2 regions of the Paenibacillus paludis genome follow, and region 2 is predicted to be linked to the other one. Evidence: a T-box and tRNA genes for the amino acid it is inferred to sense, from the RefSeq annotation. Region 2 holds a T-box; the other holds one or more tRNA genes.
What was found. A T-box is a leader RNA that pairs with one kind of tRNA and senses whether it is charged. The one in region 2 lies ahead of ACAN56_RS23565 (arginine--tRNA ligase), so its partner is inferred to be a tRNA-Arg.
Positions count from the first base shown of each region.

Region 1: it encodes a tRNA-Arg, which carries the amino acid that the T-box ahead of ACAN56_RS23565 (arginine--tRNA ligase) is inferred to sense. The anticodon was not compared.

Region 1 is NZ_JBGJZP010000013.1:158,094-167,220, forward strand. It holds gene ACAN56_RS23055 (phosphoglycerate kinase) at 1-483, opposite strand, end outside; gene gap (type I glyceraldehyde-3-phosphate dehydrogenase) at 594-1,604, opposite strand; gene ACAN56_RS23065 (sugar-binding transcriptional regulator) at 1,721-2,773, opposite strand; tRNA gene ACAN56_RS23070 (tRNA-Arg) at 3,106-3,180, shown strand; gene clpP (ATP-dependent Clp endopeptidase proteolytic subunit ClpP) at 3,373-3,969, shown strand; gene ACAN56_RS23080 (GDSL-type esterase/lipase family protein) at 4,070-4,708, opposite strand; gene ACAN56_RS23085 (PdaC/SigV domain-containing protein) at 4,830-5,930, opposite strand; gene ACAN56_RS23090 (SIMPL domain-containing protein) at 6,167-6,925, opposite strand; gene ACAN56_RS23095 (GNAT family N-acetyltransferase) at 7,052-7,576, opposite strand; gene ACAN56_RS23100 (HPr family phosphocarrier protein) at 7,724-7,993, opposite strand; gene whiA (DNA-binding protein WhiA) at 8,091-9,020, opposite strand; gene ACAN56_RS23110 (gluconeogenesis factor YvcK family protein) at 9,063-9,127, opposite strand, start outside.
Region 2 is NZ_JBGJZP010000014.1:58,416-67,542, reverse strand. It holds gene ACAN56_RS23595 (ABC transporter permease) at 1-83, shown strand, start outside; gene ACAN56_RS23590 (TetR/AcrR family transcriptional regulator) at 141-848, shown strand; gene ACAN56_RS23585 (DEAD/DEAH box helicase) at 1,076-4,417, shown strand; gene ACAN56_RS23580 (hypothetical protein) at 4,555-4,911, opposite strand; gene ACAN56_RS23575 (hypothetical protein) at 5,232-5,447, shown strand; gene ACAN56_RS23570 (YitT family protein) at 5,766-6,602, shown strand; T-box leader at 6,656-6,877, shown strand; gene ACAN56_RS23565 (arginine--tRNA ligase) at 6,966-8,966, shown strand.

The DNA.
Region 1 (9,127 bases), on a different contig from region 2:
GTGAGCGATGCCTTCAGTCGAAGCATGTGCACGGTGAGCTGCGCCGAATGCGTCGTTGACGAACAGGTCAGCCAGTTCCGCGAACTGCTTAGCCAGTTCAGGATCGTTCTTTTCTTCACCCGGATAGAAACGGACATTCTCAAGCACAAGCACATCACCGTTGTTCAGTTCAGCAATTTGTGCTTTAACAGCATCGCCGATCGCTTCATCAGCTTTGGCAACTGGTTTGCCGAGCAGCTCGGACAGACGTACAGCAGCACCGGTAAGGCGCATGGAATCAACGAATTGACCCTTAGGACGGCCCATATGGCTGGCCAGAATGACCTTTGCACCGTTCTCGATCAGGTATTTAATCGTTGGAAGTGTTTCGCGGATACGTGTATCATCAGTGATTTTACCGTCTTCCACTGGCACATTGAAATCGACGCGTACGAATACGCGTTTGCCTGCTACTTCTACATCACGGACGCTCTTTTTGTTCATGATTAGTTTCCTCCACACCCATATTGGTTCACTCACGAATCCATTTAGAAAGAGCGGAAACAAGGAACTTCTGTTTCCGCTCTATAGATGCTGCTTATATAAAAACGATCTTATTGAGCAAGTTTAGCGAAGTGTTCCAAAGTGCGAACAAGTTGTGCAGTGTAGGACATTTCATTGTCATACCAAGCAACAGTTTTAACCAGTTGTTTGTCGCCAACAGTCAGGACTTTAGTTTGTGTTGCATCGAACAGGGAACCGAAAGTCATGCCTTTGATGTCGGAAGATACGATTTCATCTTCAGTGTAGCCGTAAGTTTCTGGATCGGAAGCTTCTTTCATTGCTGCGTTCAGCTCTTCAACAGTAACGCTCTTGTTAAGAACAGTAACCAGCTCAGTCAGGGAACCTGTAGCTACAGGCACACGTTGAGCAGCTCCGTCAAGTTTGCCTTTCAGATCTGGAATAACCAGGCCGATGGCTTTAGCAGCACCGGTAGTGTTAGGGATGATGTTCTCAGCAGCAGCACGGGCGCGTCTGAAGTCGCCTTTAGCGTGTGGAGCATCAAGAGTGTTCTGGTCACCAGTGTAAGCGTGGATAGTTGTCATCAAGCCTTCAACGATACCGAACTTGTCGTTCAGCACTTTTGCCATTGGAGCCAGGCAGTTAGTTGTGCAAGATGCGCCGGAGATAACTGTTTCAGTACCATCCAGAATGTCATGGTTAACGTTGTAAACGACAGTTTTCATGTCGCCTGTAGCTGGAGCAGAAATAACTACTTTCTTAGCTCCGCCTTTCAAGTGTTTCTCAGCTGCTTCTTTAGTTGTGAAGAAACCTGTGCATTCCAGCACGATGTCAACACCGAGGTCGCCCCAAGGAAGTTCTTCAGGGTTACGGTTAGCCAGAACCTTAACTTCTTTGCCGTTTACTTTGAAGAATCCGTCGTGAACTTCAACTTCACCCTGGAATTTACCTTGAGTTGTATCATATTTAAGCAAATGAGCAAGCATCTTAGCATCAGTCAAGTCATTGATTGCTACCACTTCGATACCTTCTACATTTTGAATACGGCGGAATGCAAGGCGTCCAATACGTCCAAAACCGTTAATACCAACTTTTACACTCATTGAATAGTTCCTCCTAGATTTCGTTTTATTTATTCAAGACAGGCTGTTAAGCTTGTCAAGACAACAATGTTAAGTATAATGCAAAATAACTGCGAATGCTCTCCAGAAACTGGATGCTATAGGACCTGCTGTATTTGTGCGTCGATTTCTTTGCCGATTTCGACAGCCGCTGCCTCGTCTATGACGAGTATATCCTCTTGCCCAAACCGCAGCATCGCATGAATGGCCTTCGCCTTGCGTTTGCCTCCGGCGATTCCGATGACAACTTCCGTCCGGATAATATCCTCCAGTCGCAGTCCCATCGTCAGCATGGTATGGACAACCTGACCGTCTTCATTGAAATAGTAGCCGAACGATTCGGCAACCGCGCCTTCTTCCTGTATTTCCGAGACCGTAGTCTCATCAAGCTTACGGCGGTGGGTCATTTCAATGGCATCGCCAATTCCATGAACAATAATACGCGATCTACGGATGATTTGCACGATTTCTCCAATATTGGAGTCCAGCGCCAGTGATTGATAAGCATCTCCGCTGAGCAGATCAGGTACATGCAGCAGCCGGTAATTGGCTCCAAGCCGTTTGGCCATCGTCGAAGCAATGGTATTGGCCTGAATCTCCATACTTTCCCCAAGTCCTCCGCGCGCCGGAACAATCCAGGCGTTCTTATAGGAATGGGATAACGGCGGTGTCAGCTGATCGGCCATTTCGGCCAGTGTCGAGCCGCCGGTGACGGCAATCGTATCGCCTGCACGGAGCACACCCAGCAACGCTTTGGCGCCTGCCCGGCCCAGCTCACGTTTGGTAAACAACGATGTCTCACAATCGCCAGGCACTACTATGACTTTACTAAGACCGTACGTTGAGCGAATCTTCTCTTCCAGATCATCCAGGCCGAACAAGCTCTTGGCGATCGGCTCCAGCAGGTCAAGCAGTCTGCGCCCGGCATCGCTGATGCGCATGCCGACACTCTCGATCTCAATGAGCCCTTGCGATTTCAGAAGATCCGTCTCGGCGCGCAGTACCCGCTCAGTCATATCAAGCGAAGCGGCGAGCGTCCTGCGTCCGATAATATCGGACAGCATGATCTGATGTAGAATCGTGTACCGTCTCTTAAGGGTTTCCATGAGATCAGGCAGAAGCTGCTTTTGGATTTCTAATAAATTACGCATGCTTTCACTCCTGCAACTTCGTCTTTCTCTATTCCCTTGTTCGTGGTCTCAAAATGTCCCGGGTTAACTTTTTAAGTCCCACCCATATTCTACCCAAATATTACGCGGAGTGCAAGTCTTCCGAGAGTATAATTCTCAACCTCTTTTCATCTTATACATCTGCCAAGCCATGTAAGGGGCTGAAAGTCTTGTGCTGGCCGCACAAACGCCCAAACTGTATACTTCCAGCCGGACTAAAAATGAGGCCACAGACATCCGGGAAAAGATATTTTCCAAACAACAGGATGAATCCATTGCATTTGCATAATAAGTGTATTATAATAATTTCTGTTGCGCCCGTGGTCCAATGGATATGACGTAGGCCTCCGAAGCCTGAGATCCAAGTTCGATTCTTGGCGGGCGCGCCATTATTTTCTTATTTGTCTATAATTTAGCAGCACTCATACTAATGATTAACCAAAGAGCCAGGTGATGGCTCTTTTTTTTGCAACTAAGTTTGACTTTCTTTGACTTTTTGTTTGAATTTGTTTATCATGTGGTTAATACGGTAACAGTAAAAATGAACACATTCGAAGAACCAATTCAAGGAGGTTTTCCACGTGAGTTATATTCCTATGGTAGTAGAACAGAGCAACCGCGGTGAGCGCGCTTATGACATCTATTCCCGCCTGCTGAAGGACCGCATCATTTTCCTTGGAACGGAGGTTAATGACGTGGTAGCCAATTCCATCATCGCGCAAATGCTGTTTCTGGCTGCCGAGGATCCGGAGAAGGATATTCACCTGTATGTAAACAGCCCTGGTGGCTCCATTACAGCAGGTATGGCTATATTTGATACAATGCAGTACATCAAACCGGATGTATCGACGATTTGCGTAGGTATGGCCGCATCGATGGGAGCTTTCCTGCTGAACGCCGGTGCCAAAGGCAAACGTTTTGCACTTCCTAACAGCGAAATTATGATTCACCAGCCTCTGGGCGGTGCTCAAGGTCAGGCAACGGACATCGAAATCCGCGCCCGCCGCATCCTCAAGCTGCGCGACAAGCTGAACCGCATTCTGTCCGAGCGCACAGGACAGCCGCTGGAACGGATCGAAAAGGATACCGACCGCGACTATTTCATGAGTGCAGCTGATGCAGCTGAATATGGTATTGTCGATAAAGTTATCGAGAAGACGCTGCCTGCCGGCGTTTAATACAAGCAACAACAAAGAGGCCGGTTGGGACCACTAAGTGATCCCCGCCGGCCTCTTTTGCTGTTTTATAGTTCAGGTACATTATTCTATTGATGAAGAATTACCCCAGACGCCCATAACCCAACGTGTCCAGCTTCCCGGCGATAACACGGTAACCTCTTCCGTTAGGATGCAAATGATCTAATGACAGCAGCCCCCGCTCGTTGCCGGCAAATTCATTATATATAGAGGCGAACCGGCATACCGGGCTGCTATATCCCGCAGCATAGTGGTTAAACTGCCGCACCCAATCCGTCGCTTCCGTCAACTGGGGATAGGGGTTATACAGTCCTACTATTCTGATAATATAGGGTCTCCGCATGCCCGCCTTCAACTGCGAAAGCGTGCCCATAATGTCATGCAAATTGCGCTTGCATTCCCGGAGCGCTTTTTGCAGTACCGGAGCCAGATCGCCCGGCCGGCCGCCCGCCGCTTTGGCCGCCTTGATCAAATCGTTGCCGCCAATGGACATCGTAATCAATTCGGCCTCACTGATGGCAAGCCGATAGTTGTAATCCCCCTTCAGCCTCTGCTCCAATCCATCTGTGGTCAAACCGTTGACTCCCAAATTGGATAATTCGATCGGCACCCGCAGCCGCGCCTCGGCCATCCGGCGGTAGACCGGAACAAACCCATTGCCCGGCAGAGCTCCAAATCCTGTCGTTAACGAATCACCAATCGCCGTGTACTGAATACTCATCGTTACTTTCCCTCCCCGCTCCTAAGCTGGTTTCTCCTTTAGCTTATGAACGGTTAGGTGATCCGGTAACGGGGAAATGTCCGTATCCGGCATTGGCGGATTCGCAGTCAGGTCACTGTATTTACTTCAATGCGGCAAATGGACTGCTTCCGCCGGGGAGCAGCTCCTTGAACGTGAAAGTAAACTCAGGGAATCCGGCAGCATATGCAGTGTATTCATACAGCTGGAAGAAAAGGACCGCCTTGCCGTCTTTCAAATAGAAATCCTTCTCCGTATTCAGGCCGGTGAAGCCGCCAAGATACCCGCCATTTGCTTTCAGCAGCTTCGCCAGCTTTGCATTAAGCTCTTTTTTATAGTTGGGGTTGGCACCGAATAAATCTCCAAGCAATAGCTGCTTTCCGTCCTTGAGCGAGAAGGTAAAGGCATTGCGGTAGGTCATTCCATGAGCGCCGCCGGTATACCCATACTGGCTGGTCACAAGGCTGAGCACCCCGTCCTGATTGTACGTAACCACGTATCCTCCTTCGTATTCATAGGGGCGGTCATCTTTGGCTCTAATGGCAATTTCTTTCTCAGCCCCTTCCGCATACTTTAGGAACGTCTGCTTAAGGGTATTATTAATCGCTGCCTGCGCTTTGGCATTGTCCAAACCGCTGATTTGCGGGTAATCCAGCTTGATCGGTGCGTCCTTGTAGTCCTTGCTGTAAGTTTCAGTCGTTACCGTAATCGGATTTTGTGTTCTCTTTATCACATTTAACCGTCCGGAGGCAGCATTCCAATCCCCCTTATAGCCCAAATAATCGCTGAGCAGATCAAAGGGAACATACAGACGGTTATTTATAATCTTGCCTTCAAACTCTCCCAGGAAATAATTATTGACCGAGATGGAGGTGCCGTAATCGGAGACCATCAGCTTGGTTCGTGTAATTCCGTTCCCGATCGTATAAGTTTTCTCCGTTTTATCATACGTCAACGGCATACCCAGAGTATCACGCATAAAAGCAACCGGCACCCATACTTTCCCTGCGCTTACGATCCCGGTATGCTGTGAAATCGTTCCGTTTGTTTTTAATACAACAAGTGATGAATTGACTTTAGCCTGTGTCTTGGCCGCTGCGGCCTGGCTCGTCTCTGCAGGCAGAAGAGCTCCGCCCAGCAGCAATCCTGCTGCCATTAATCCTGCACCCCATTTACGGGCCTGTTCTTTCGACATATACTTCATACTTTTTTCCCCTTCCGCTGGTACGATGATGGACTCTTCCCATTATAAGATAAACAGCAACCGTGGTTGTTACAACGCTCCTTACAGTTTCTTAAAGTTTCCCTGCAAATATTACGAGTCTTATTACATTACTTTAAACAAATTGAGAGATTTCACACCTGCTTCTGTACTTCAAAAGCAAAAAGAGGCGTTACCTCCGCCATCACAGCGGAAGCAACGCCTCACCCGTCGCTTTCTTATTTCAGCTCGTACATTACACTAAGCTGGGTGGATACTTTAACTTCTCCCGCTTCAACCGAAGTGCCTGCAGCCATATCGGCCGATGCTTTGGACATTTGGGCGCTCTCCATATAGACAACCGGGTTATTACCGTCATCGTTCTGGATAACCGTAACGACCTGGCCCAGACTGCGTTTGGCCACTTTGGCAATCGCGGCTGCCTTCACATCTGCATTAGCCATTGCTTTCTCAATAACCTGTGCTTCGAATGCAGAAGGATCCTCGATGGCAAACCGTGCACTTCCGATGTTGTTCGCTCCCGCTGTAGAAGCGGCATCCAGCAGTCCCCCAACCTTAGTCAGATCGCGGTAAGAGACTTGCAGCGTGTGCTGGGCGTTATAACCCTTAACCTGTTGACCGTCTTTTTCAGTGTAGGCGTAATTAGGCTGCACATAAAATTGCGTGCTCTGAATGTCCTTATCCGCGATACCCCAGGTTTTTTTCAGCAGGTTGGTCAGCTTGGTGATTTTGGCTCCATTGGACTTCTGTGCTTCTTCAGCTGTTGCAGCAGAAGTGCTGACGCCGATCGACAGATACACGATATCCGGCTTGATCGAAAGCTCGCCTTTACCTACAACACTAACGACATTTCTCTGCACATCCTCAGCAGCGTAAGCCTTTTCAGGAGCCTGAAGCACTCCGCTTAAAGCCGTACCCCCTACCAATAAACTTCCCGCCAGCAATACGGTACCGACTGTTTTGCCCCATTTCTTCATCCTTGCCATCCCCTTTCATTCTCCAAAAATTGTTGGTACCCTCTAGACGGAACTGCTTGGCAAAAGTTGCATATCCCCCAAGGCTTTTGAAGAAAAAATTTGCAGAGGTTACATTCCGCCTGCATTTCACGTCTCGATCCAAAACCTCCGGATCACGTTGCCGTCCTCTTCGATGTATGAACCATCCTCCACCCCGCCGTTTCTGCGGATCGTCCGTTCGGAAGCAATATTGCTGTCATCGCAAACGACAAGCGCTTTGGTAATCCCAAGCCCGCCCGCCTTCAGCAAGGCCTGTCTCAGAAGCTCGGTTGCCAATCCCTTGCGCCGCTCAGAGCGAAGTATCCCATATCCAATATGTCCCCCGCTCTGAAGCAGTTTTCCAGTCAGGCGATGCCTTATATTTACTGCACCCACCACTTTGGAATCTGCATTCACCAACCAGTATGTAGAACTAGGTACCCAGCCTTCTTTAAGATTTACGCCATCCGCGTTATCCTGCAAATACCGGACCATAGCCGCGAAGTCGGTGGGATCAATGCCAATTACCCAAGGGACGAATATCTCTCCACCTGCCAGCCATTCTTCGTAAAATGCCAAGTACTGCGGCGCCAGCTCTACTGTCGGCTCTGCTAAAGTCACCTGATTGTGCATCCTCATTCTCCTTGTAGTTTCATCAAATTCAAATTTCCTAAACAAGGTAATAAAAAAAGCCCGCAAAGGGGCTTTTTAAACTGGCTGTCTCCCGGAGAGGGAGAGCAGCAACGTTTCTGGTGTACGAATAAGTAAGACCTTGCAAAATTATTGGTTCTCAAGCTCTTCCTTGCTTACAAGACTAGTCAAAGCGGTTACAGCTTGATCCGCATCGGCGCCATCCGCGCTAATATAAATCTCCGTGCCGGAACTGATCGCCAGGCTCATAATGCCCATGATGCTTTTGGCGTTAACCTTTTTATCGTCTTTTTCCACGAAAATCTCCGACGAAAACTTGTTAGCTTCTTGCACGAACAATGCTGCCGGCCGAGCGTGGAGCCCCGTCTTCAACCGTACAACTACCGGGTGCTTTGTCATGAAACGCTTACCCCCTATTTGAGATCTGCCCAAAAATTTCACATTAATTTTATAATATTATATCATTATAACCTCATCCACACTAGAAAAAAAATAATCAGCTTCCCCGAACCTTATCAGCCAGCTCGTCAATTTTGCGCAAACGGTGGTTTACACCGGATTTACTGACCGTTCCCTTCAGCATCTCGCCCACTTCCTTGAGGTTGATGTCCGGGTGTGCCAAACGGATTTCAGCGACCTCGCGAAGCTTATCCGGCAGGCTTTCCAGCCCCACTTCACGCTGCAGCAGCTTGATGTTCTCAATTTGCCGCACCGCAGCGCCAATCGTTTTGTTCAAATTCGCCGTTTCACAGTTGACGATCCGGTTCACGGAGTTGCGCATATCGCGCATAATCCGCACATCCTCAAATTTAAACAACGCTTGATGCGCTCCAATCAGACTGAGAAACTCAATGATTTTCTCGCCTTCCTTGATATATAGGATAAAGCCTTTCTTGCGCTCTATGCAGCGGGCGTTCAGGTGAAATTCCCCAGCCAGATCCACCAGCGCTTTGCAGTGCTCCTCATACATGGAAGCGATTTCCAGATGGTAGGAAGAACCTTCCGGGTTGTTGACTGATCCCCCCGCCATAAATGCACCACGCAGATATGCGCGCTTACAGCAGTTCTTACCGACGATTTCCTTGTCGATCCCATCGGTAAAGATGAAACCTTCGGAAACAATCCGCAAATCCTTCAGGATCTCCTGAACACGGTTTGGGATTCTTACGATATAAACGTTATTCTTCTTCAAACGCATTTTTTTACGCACGAGCAGCTCGATATGGACCTGGTAATATTTCTTAAGCAAAGAATATACCCGCCTTGCAATCGCGGCGTTTTCCGTCGAAATGTCGAGAACTACCTTTTTGCTCGAAAGCTGCACCGAACCATTCATTCGGATCAGCGCTGACATTTCCGCTTTCTCGCAGCAAGGCTGGCTCTCCACCATCGTCAGCTCTTTTTTTGTAAGGGCCGCAAAAGACAAGGGGCTCACCTCTTTCATGTTCATCCAAAAATCAAACCAGAACTATCTGGATTTCCAGTCCTTCACTAACTGGTAAATATGGTGACTGAGTTTATTCGTGTCATGCC
Region 2 (9,127 bases):
TGGATGTCTTTGTTCTGATCGGTTTCTCTCTGCTGTTCATGCTGCTGAATGTGCTGGCCCTGCGCAAACACCGCAAAATGTAATTTCGCAAGCAGCTATGATAATATAAACGGAAAATACGAGGTTTGGAGGGCAAAAGAATGGAGACGGACAATGCTGCGGGGCAGCAGCATGAGGGGGAGCAGTGGATTGAGGAGCTGCTGGCCATCAGTCAGGAAGAAAAAATGACGCCGAAGCAGATCGCCATTCTGGAGGCGGCGATTGAAATATTTTCAGATAAAGGATATTCGGCTGCGGCTACCAGTGAAATTGCCCAGAAGGCGGGGGTGGCGGAAGGGACGATCTTCCGCTATTACAAGACCAAAAAGGATCTGCTGCTCTCCATTGTCGGGCCGACGATGAGCCGCATGATCGCGCCCTTTGTCATGCGCAATTTCGACGGCGTGCTGGATGGTCCTCCCGAGAGCTATGAGGCATTTCTGCGGGCTTTTATGGTCAACCGGCTGGAATTCGCCCGCAAGAACTTTAAGATTCTGAAAATTCTTATTCAGGAAATCCCCTTTCAGCCCGCATTAAGGGAACAGTTCGCCGAGAATGTTCTCGGCCAGGTACTGGAGCGGGTAACCGCCATTACCGAGCATTTCAAGGAAAAGGGCGAAATTATCGACATGCCCACACCCGCAATTATCCGGTTTACGGTCTCTTCTGTAATCGGATATCTGCTGGCCCGTCTGCTGTTCCTGCCGGATAGCGATTGGAATGATGAAGAAGAGATTGAGCAGACTTTGGCTTTCATGCTGTACGGTATCAGCGGACCGGCAGTACGCCCAGAAGCGAAGGGAACTTAGGCCGGAAATTTACACTGACACTTTCAATAGAAGGGCCAACTCCAAACCGCAGAAATGCGGTTTGGAGTTGGCCTTTTTTTACATTGCAAACACTTAGAGTGATCCCGCACCGCAGCATCTGCTCAGGATTCCGGTAAATGGTTTTGAAGGCGTACGCCTGTTCTGTTATTATGGGTACTATAGCAAATTCGGACTTATGGACAAGACAAAAGGAAGTGATTAGGGCTGTGGGTTTCTATGTGCCGGAACGGGTAATCAGGCTGCTATGCGGCGGTGCTGCTTTGGAGCAGGGAACGGTTTATTATGAAGCGGATAAGGTCACGCTGACCTATGCGGAGAACAATGTTGAGCTGGAATATTCAAAATACCGGGCTGAGGTTCAAGGCCTCGAAAGCTACGAAGTGGTGCTTGCTATAGACAGTGACGGTGATGTAAATGGGGAATGCACCTGCCCTGCATACCACCACGGCGGAGCTTTTTGCAAGCATATCGCAGCTGTTCTCGTCAATATACTCCGTCAGGAAATGGACACGGAACTCTCCAGAAGTATGGCCGGCCCCAGTCTCCACCTTCACGGAGGCTCCACCGGAGAGAGCGGCAGACTTACTCCGCGTAATCCGGAACCTGCAGCCTTTGGCTCAGGGGAACATACGGGTGACCGGAAGCTGGTGACCAGCATGCTGGATATGTTCGGCAGCTCCCGGAAGCGTCCAAGCGGCACCGGAACCTATAGCGATATCAGAACTCCGCTTCAGGTTGAGTTCATCTGTAAGCCGGTTCTGTACACCGATGGCACTCATAAGCTTGGAATTGAACTGAAGATCGGATTAGAGCGGCTTTATATTGTGCAGAAAATCAGAGCTTTTCTCGAGCGCATCCACCGTGGGGAATCCTTTGAGTTCACCAAGCATTTTATCTATGACCCTTCCTTGCACAGCTTCAATAAAGAAGACAATGCGGTGATTCTGAAGCTGATCGAAGTCCTTTTAAATGAAAAGATGTACCGCGAAGCTGTCAGTCCACATACGCATTATTCGGGTGGCCCGGGAGGGGAACGGCTGCTGCCGGTTCCGCCTTTTTTCTGGGAGCAAGTTCAGCCTGCGCTAACAGCAGTATCCTCTGTACAATTGCAGCATGGGGGAATAAGCACGGAAGGGCTTCAGATCACAAACGCTCCCCCTCCGCTGAGCTTTCAATTCGATCAAACCCCGGATAACAGCTACCGTCTGGATATCCAGGGGCTTGCGCAGCTTACAGTCATGGAGGATTACGGGCTTATCTTGTCTGAAGGCAGGCTGCTGAAGCTGCCGGTTCAGGAATGCCAGCGTCTCTCCGAGCTTAAGAAAATGCTGGCGTCCTCCCGCAAAGATGAAATTGCCATTACCCCGGAGCAAATGGAGCCTTTTATGGACAAGGTGATTCCCGGGCTGAAAAAGCTGGGCCATGTGCATATTGCCGAGGCTATCCAAGGCCGCATCATCCAGGCACAGCTTCAAGCCAGACTTTATCTTGACCGGATAAGAGACCGGCTGCTGGCAGGCCTTGAGTTTCAATACGGCAATATTGTGATTAATCCGCTCGATGAGAAAGCACGCGAACGGGGCAATGAGGTAATTCTGATGCGGGACGGGGAAACCGAAGGGCGGATTCTTGCGCTGATGGATCATGCTTCTTTTACCCAAACGGAAAGCGGCTATATTATGAGCGATGAGGACGGCGAATTTGATTTTCTGTATCATACCGTGCCGCTGCTGGAGCCGTTGCTTGAGGTATATGCCACTACTGCTGTCAAGGGAAGACTGCTCACCGGAACAGCCCTGCCGAAGGTAACCTTAAGCTGGAACGAAAAAACCGACTGGCTGGACTTCAAGTTCGCCATGGAAGGAATCCCCGAAACGGAAATTGTACTGGTGCTGAAATCGCTGCAGGAGAAACGCCGCTATTACCGGCTGCCGGATGGGGCGCTGCTGCCGCTGGAGAGTGCGGAATTCTTAGAAATCATCACCTTTATGAACGAAATCGGAATCCGTCAGGATGAGCTCAAAAGCCCGCAGTTCTCTCTCCCCCTGGCCCGCGGCCTGCATTTGAATGGCGACAGCGCGGGGGACTCCGTCACCATGGGACGCTCCCTGCGCCGGCTTCTGGCCAACATGCAGAATCCCGAAAATCTTGATTTCCCTGTGCCGGACAGCCTTGTTCCCGTACTCCGGGATTATCAGCAATATGGTTTCCAGTGGCTGAAGACGCTGGCCCACTACCGGTTCGGCGGCATCCTGGCCGATGATATGGGTCTCGGCAAAACGCTGCAGAGCATCGCCTTCCTGCTCTCAGAGCTTAAGGATATCCGGCAGGGAGGCCACCCTGCGCTGATCATCGCTCCGGCCTCCCTGCTCTACAACTGGCAGAATGAGCTGAAGAAATTCGCCCCGGAGATCAAAGCGGCCATAGCCGACGGGAACTTAACCGAACGCCGACGGACACTGAAGAACACCGCTGGAAACGATGTAATTATCACCTCCTATCCGCTGCTGCGCCGTGATATTGAAGAGTACGCCAAGCATTCCTTCCACACCCTGTTTCTGGATGAGGCGCAGGTCATCAAGAATCATGCGACCCAGACGGCTCAGGCGGTAAAAATATTGCAGGCGCGTTACCGCTTCGCGCTTACCGGAACGCCGGTAGAAAATGCTCTGGAGGATCTATGGTCGATCTTCGGAGTTGTGTTTCCCGGACTGTTTCCGGGCAAAAAGGCCTTTCATGACCTGCCCCGGGAGACGGTTGCGAGGCGGGCTCGGCCTTTTCTGCTGCGCCGCCTAAAAAGCGATGTACTGAAAGAGCTGCCTGATAAAATCGAATCTCTGCAGGCCTCCGAGCTGCTGCCTGAGCAGAAAAAACTGTATGTCGCTTATCTCGCCAGGCTGCGCAAGGAAGCGCTCAAGCATCTGGACAACGACGGGTTTGGCAACGGCAGAATCAAGGTGCTTGCCGGGCTGACCCGGCTGCGCCAGCTCTGCTGCCACCCCGCGCTGTTCATTGCAGGCTATACCGGCGGCTCGGCGAAATTCGAACAGCTGCTGGAGATTATTGAAGAATGCCGCAGCTCCGGCAAACGGATGCTGATATTCTCCCAGTTCACCGAAATGCTCGGCCTGATCGGCCGTGAACTGGGCCTGCTGGGTGTGCAGCATTTCTATCTCGATGGCCAGACGCCTTCAGCCCAACGGGTGGAGCTCTGCAACAGGTTCAATGAGGGTGAACGGGATCTTTTCCTGATTTCACTAAAAGCGGGTGGTACCGGACTGAACCTGACGGGAGCGGACACGGTCATTCTCTACGATCTCTGGTGGAATCCCGCTGTCGAGCAGCAAGCTGCCGACCGGGCCCACCGGATCGGGCAAAAGAAGGTGGTTCAGGTGATCCGCCTCGTAGCACAGGGGACTGTCGAGGATAAGATGTACGAGCTTCAGCAGAAGAAAAAGAACCTGATCGACGAAGTCATCCAACCGGGCCAGGAGGCCATTTCTGCCTTAAGCGAGCAGGATATCCGTGAAATCCTGATGCTTTCATAAATTGGCCATGCACGCTTATCTCCTGGCACAGCAAGCAGGGACTTTCACAGCCTAAGGCTGGGGATGTCCCTGTTTGCTGTATTTTTTTAGAATGACATAAGGATTTGTTACTCTACCGGGTTCGGACTCCGCAGATATTACAACTCGTCACTCCATTTCTCATACGTTACAACACGATGGGCATCCACCAATTGACCGTCAGCTTGTTTGCCCCATACTGAAATCCCTGCTTTTTCTCCTAGGTCATCGCCTGTAAAGAGAAATTCGAAAGCATCCAGATCGGCAAAGTAGTCTCTGGTCACCACCTCGCCTGGTGCGATTTCGACAACTTCACTCACATATAAAGTTCTTGTAGTACCCAGGAAGTAACCTAGAATATTAATAACCAGTACTTCTGCAGCAGCCCGATTCACAATCTTTACAGTTACAAGCTGCGCCGGTCTTACGCCAAGAACAGGATTATTCTCTATAGGTCCAGTAGATAATGTGGTCATCCCGTCTTATTCCTCCTTTCAATCCACTCATTTGTGAATATTAAACTCTGATTCTAGCGGTAGTGTTAATTGATCGCACAATATATTAATATTCGTGTGCTACCCTGACGGTGTGGACAGAAGACAGGCTCCATTCACCAAATCCTGCAGCAGTGCATAAAGTGTACAAAAGAGAGTTCGCCCACTAGTGGCCGCTGTTCTGAAAGAATGTATACGGAAGAAGGGAGTCCATGCCCCCTCCTGGAAAAGGAAAGAAAACGAGCATAAAAAAACAACCGGCAAACCCTAAAACGCAAAGTCCAAAGGGGCTGGAGTTTGCAGTGGCTGCCCTTCTTTTATCAGGCAAGTTAAAGGTAGACTCTGTCCAGATGTTCACGGACGCTTCGCTTCTTGTCAGCCTGGTTGGCAAATATAAATCACTTGGCAATTTGAGCGACAGCAACGTTGATAAACTGGTCAGCTTTCTCAACGACAACAGCAGCCTGACCTTGAACGAGATCATGGCCGCTTTGAAGAAAAAATCAGACAACTCTTGAGTGGAGGAATAAAGGGAGGCCTAGCACGTATGGACAATTTTGACGGTGAAGATTTTGCCGGGGGGATCCTGCTGGTCATTGTAATTGCGCTGCTTATCTTTGGTTCAACGGATATTAAGGATCTTACCGCTGCGCCCACTTCCGATTGAAACGGGACCCCTTACTTGAATTAAAATCATTTACATCCCATATAAGGCTTGTTATGATTAAAGTATCAAAAGAGCTGCGCAACTTATGTTTGCTACAAAGCGATTAAAGGATGATTTTTTCCTTTAATCGCTTTTTTGTGTGAGCTTTAAAATCATGGAGGTATATCGTATGAACAAAAGAGTACATGATATGGTTATGCTGCTTCTCGGGGCATTTATTTTTGCGCTGGCAGTCAATTTATTTGTGATTCCCAATGACTTTGGTGAGGGTGGCGTGACAGGGATATCGATCATTCTGTATTATTTGCTGAAATGGTCACCTGCGCTGGTCGGCATCATCTTGAACGGGATTTTGCTGATCATCGGCTATAAGCTGCTGGATAAAAAAACGACGGGATATACCATCATCGCTGTTGCCTTTAACTCCCTGTTCCTGTACTTGACCAAGAACTGGCAGATCGCTTCGGATGAGCCAGTGATTAACGCTATTTTCGCGGGTCTGTTTGCCGGGGTCGGGATTGGACTGATCATCCGGGTCGGCGGCACGACTGCAGGTACGACAATTCTGGCTCGTCTTGCCAATAAATATTGGGATTGGAATATCAGCTATGCCTTGCTGTTCTTTGACCTTATCGTTGCCACACTGTCCGCCTTCGTCATTGGTATCGAAAAGATGATGTTTACGTTCGTTATCCTCTATATCGGAACCAAAGCCATGGAGTTCATTATCGAGGGCTTGAATCCTAAAAAAGCAGTGACCATCATCTCGGCACACTATGACAGCATTGCCGTACGGGTTACGGAGATTATGGACCGCGGAGTAACGGTGCTCCGGGGATACGGCTATTACACCGGCGAAGAAAAGGAAGTCCTTTACATCGTAATTAGTAAGCAGGAAGTTTCCATGCTCAAAAAAATCGTACGGGCTGAGGACAAAAATGCTTTTGTCACGATCCACGATGTACGCGACGTGTTTGGTGAAGGATTTATTGATATTTCTAAATAAGCCAACCGGCTATTGATTTATTCCATAAATTCGCTATACTGATAAAAATCAATATACAATCGATGAACGGGAAAGTAGTTGCCTTGGACCCTAGTCCCCAGCGAGCCGGAAGAGTGAGAGCCGGTACAGGCCAGTTAATGAAGCGCACCCGGGAGATGGACTTCTGAACTGATAGTAGGAAGCCCCGGCTGAAGACCGTTAACCTGTAAGGTGGCTAAACCAAGTTGTTTAGCAACGAGAGTGGTACCGCGAGCGCTAAAGCCCTCGTCTCTTTTAGAGACGTGGGCTTTTTTTGATGTTTTTTAGCCCGCTAAGTACATGTAACGCAAATCTGCTTCAAGAATTTTAAAGGAGGTTCATCCCGTGTTAAGCCAACTTATCAGAACAAGCCTGGAACAAAGCGTCCAGCAGGTATTCAGCAGCCTGAGCGCTGCCGCACCAGAACATTTAACCATCGCTCTTGAACAGCCCGCTAATCCGGATTTCGGCGACTACTCCAGCAATATTGCCATGCAGCTGGCCAAAGTCCTGCGCAAGGCCCCAATGGCTATTGCCGAGCTGATCACAGCGGAGCTTGGGCAACAGGAGGCGATCAAGGGTTTGCTGCAGCGAATCGAGGTTGCGGCTCCGGGCTTCATCAATATGTACGTGAATTGGCAGGAGTGGGCAAATCACAGCTTTGAGCTGCCGCCAGGGAACGGGAATAAGGTGATCATTGAGCATACTTCTGTGAACCCAAATAAATCCATGCATATTGGACATCTGAGAAACTCCTGTATTGGAGATGCGCTGGTTAGGATTTTGAAAAAAACAGGTTACGACGTGGAAGTTCACAACTATGTGGATGACCTTGGCAATCAGCTGGCAGATACGGTGGTCGGGCTAATGAATGTGCCGCTCGCGGGTGATCATGTCCGCTTCGGTGATTATTGCTGGGATATCTACGCCGGAATCAATAAGGAATATGCGTTGCATCCTGAGACGATCCATAAACGGACGGAGATTCTCCACGCATTGGAAGAAGGAAACGGCAATACCGCTTGGCTCGGCAGCCTTGTGGCTGAACGGATTGTGAGAGAACATGTTGAGGAAATGAAAAACTTCAGCATCACCTACGATTTGCTGGTGTGGGAGAGCAGCATTTTAAAAGAGGGATTTTGGTCCTCTGCTTTTGCGCTGCTGGAACAGACAGCCGTTTTTGTTCAGGAAACCGAGGGCAAGCTGGCGGGATGCTGGATTCTGAAGCAATCGGCAACAGAAGGCACAGGGGCGGATTCAGAGGAACATCAGAAAGATAAGGTGCTGGTGCGCTCGAACGGGATTTTGACCTACACCGCCAAGGACATCGCCTATCATCTCTGGAAATTCGGACTGCTGGACAAAAACTTCTCCTACAGCGAGTTTAATGCAGGCGTTTGGACGACGGGTCCAAGTGGACAGCAGATGCCTTTTGGAGAGGCAGATATGGTAGTTAACGTCATTGATTACCGGCAGGAGTATCCGCAGGCGATGGTGAAGCAGGCTTTAGAGGTATTGGGATATGCCGGGCAAGCCGGGAAGCTTCATCATGTAAGCTATGGCGTGGTTTCTCTTAGTCCGGCTTCCGCCGCTGAACTGGGGATCGATACCTCGGACGGCAAAACCTCTTACGCCATGTCCGGCCGTCAGGGCATCGGCATCAAGGTCACCGAGCTGGTCCAGCTCATGGAGAACACCATTGAAGCCACCCGCTCCGACAAAAACGGCCTGTCCAGCCGGCTGATCGCCACAGCTGCAATCCGTTACTATCTGCTGCGTTTCAATCTGGGGACGGAGATTGTGTTTGATTTCAAGCAGGCGACCGAGATTTCCGGCAATACCGGCGTATACCTGATGTATACCTATGCACGTGCAGGCAGTGTACTCAGTAAAGCCGCTGGAATGGAGGCAGGAGCCGTATTGGGAGCAGCGGCAGCGGCAACGTTGAAGACGGATGCAATGGCGGTAAATACGGCGGCGAGAGCGGTACTGGCGGCGGATGGGGCAGTCGATGCGGCGGCGGATGGGGCAGCGGATGCGGCATCAGAACCAGCTGCGGTGCCGGATTTCCCGGCCCCACTGGACAAAGCGGAGCTTGCCCTGCTGAGACATCTCAGCATCTGGCAAGACACCTTATACAGCGCGAGCATCGAGCTGACGCCAAATGCAATCTGTAACTACGCGCATACTCTGGCCTCGCTGTTCAATAACTTTTATTCCGCCTGCCCGATTCTCAAAGGGGAGCAACTCACCATCCGCTTCCGTCTCTGGCTTACTTCAACATTCCAGGAAACGCTCGGCGAAGTGCTTGAGGTGCTTGGCCTGCCGAAGCCGGAGCGGATGTAACGGAGAATTACGAAGTTGTTGTGCATGGATCCAATGTGAACCATAGACTAGACACGTATTCTCCTATGTTTAACACTGCAGCTGATTACCCGCTGCGGGAAAAAGATCAGCGGGAATTATGCCTGTTAATTCTGCTTCAAGCCTTGCTTAATGAGGTCGCC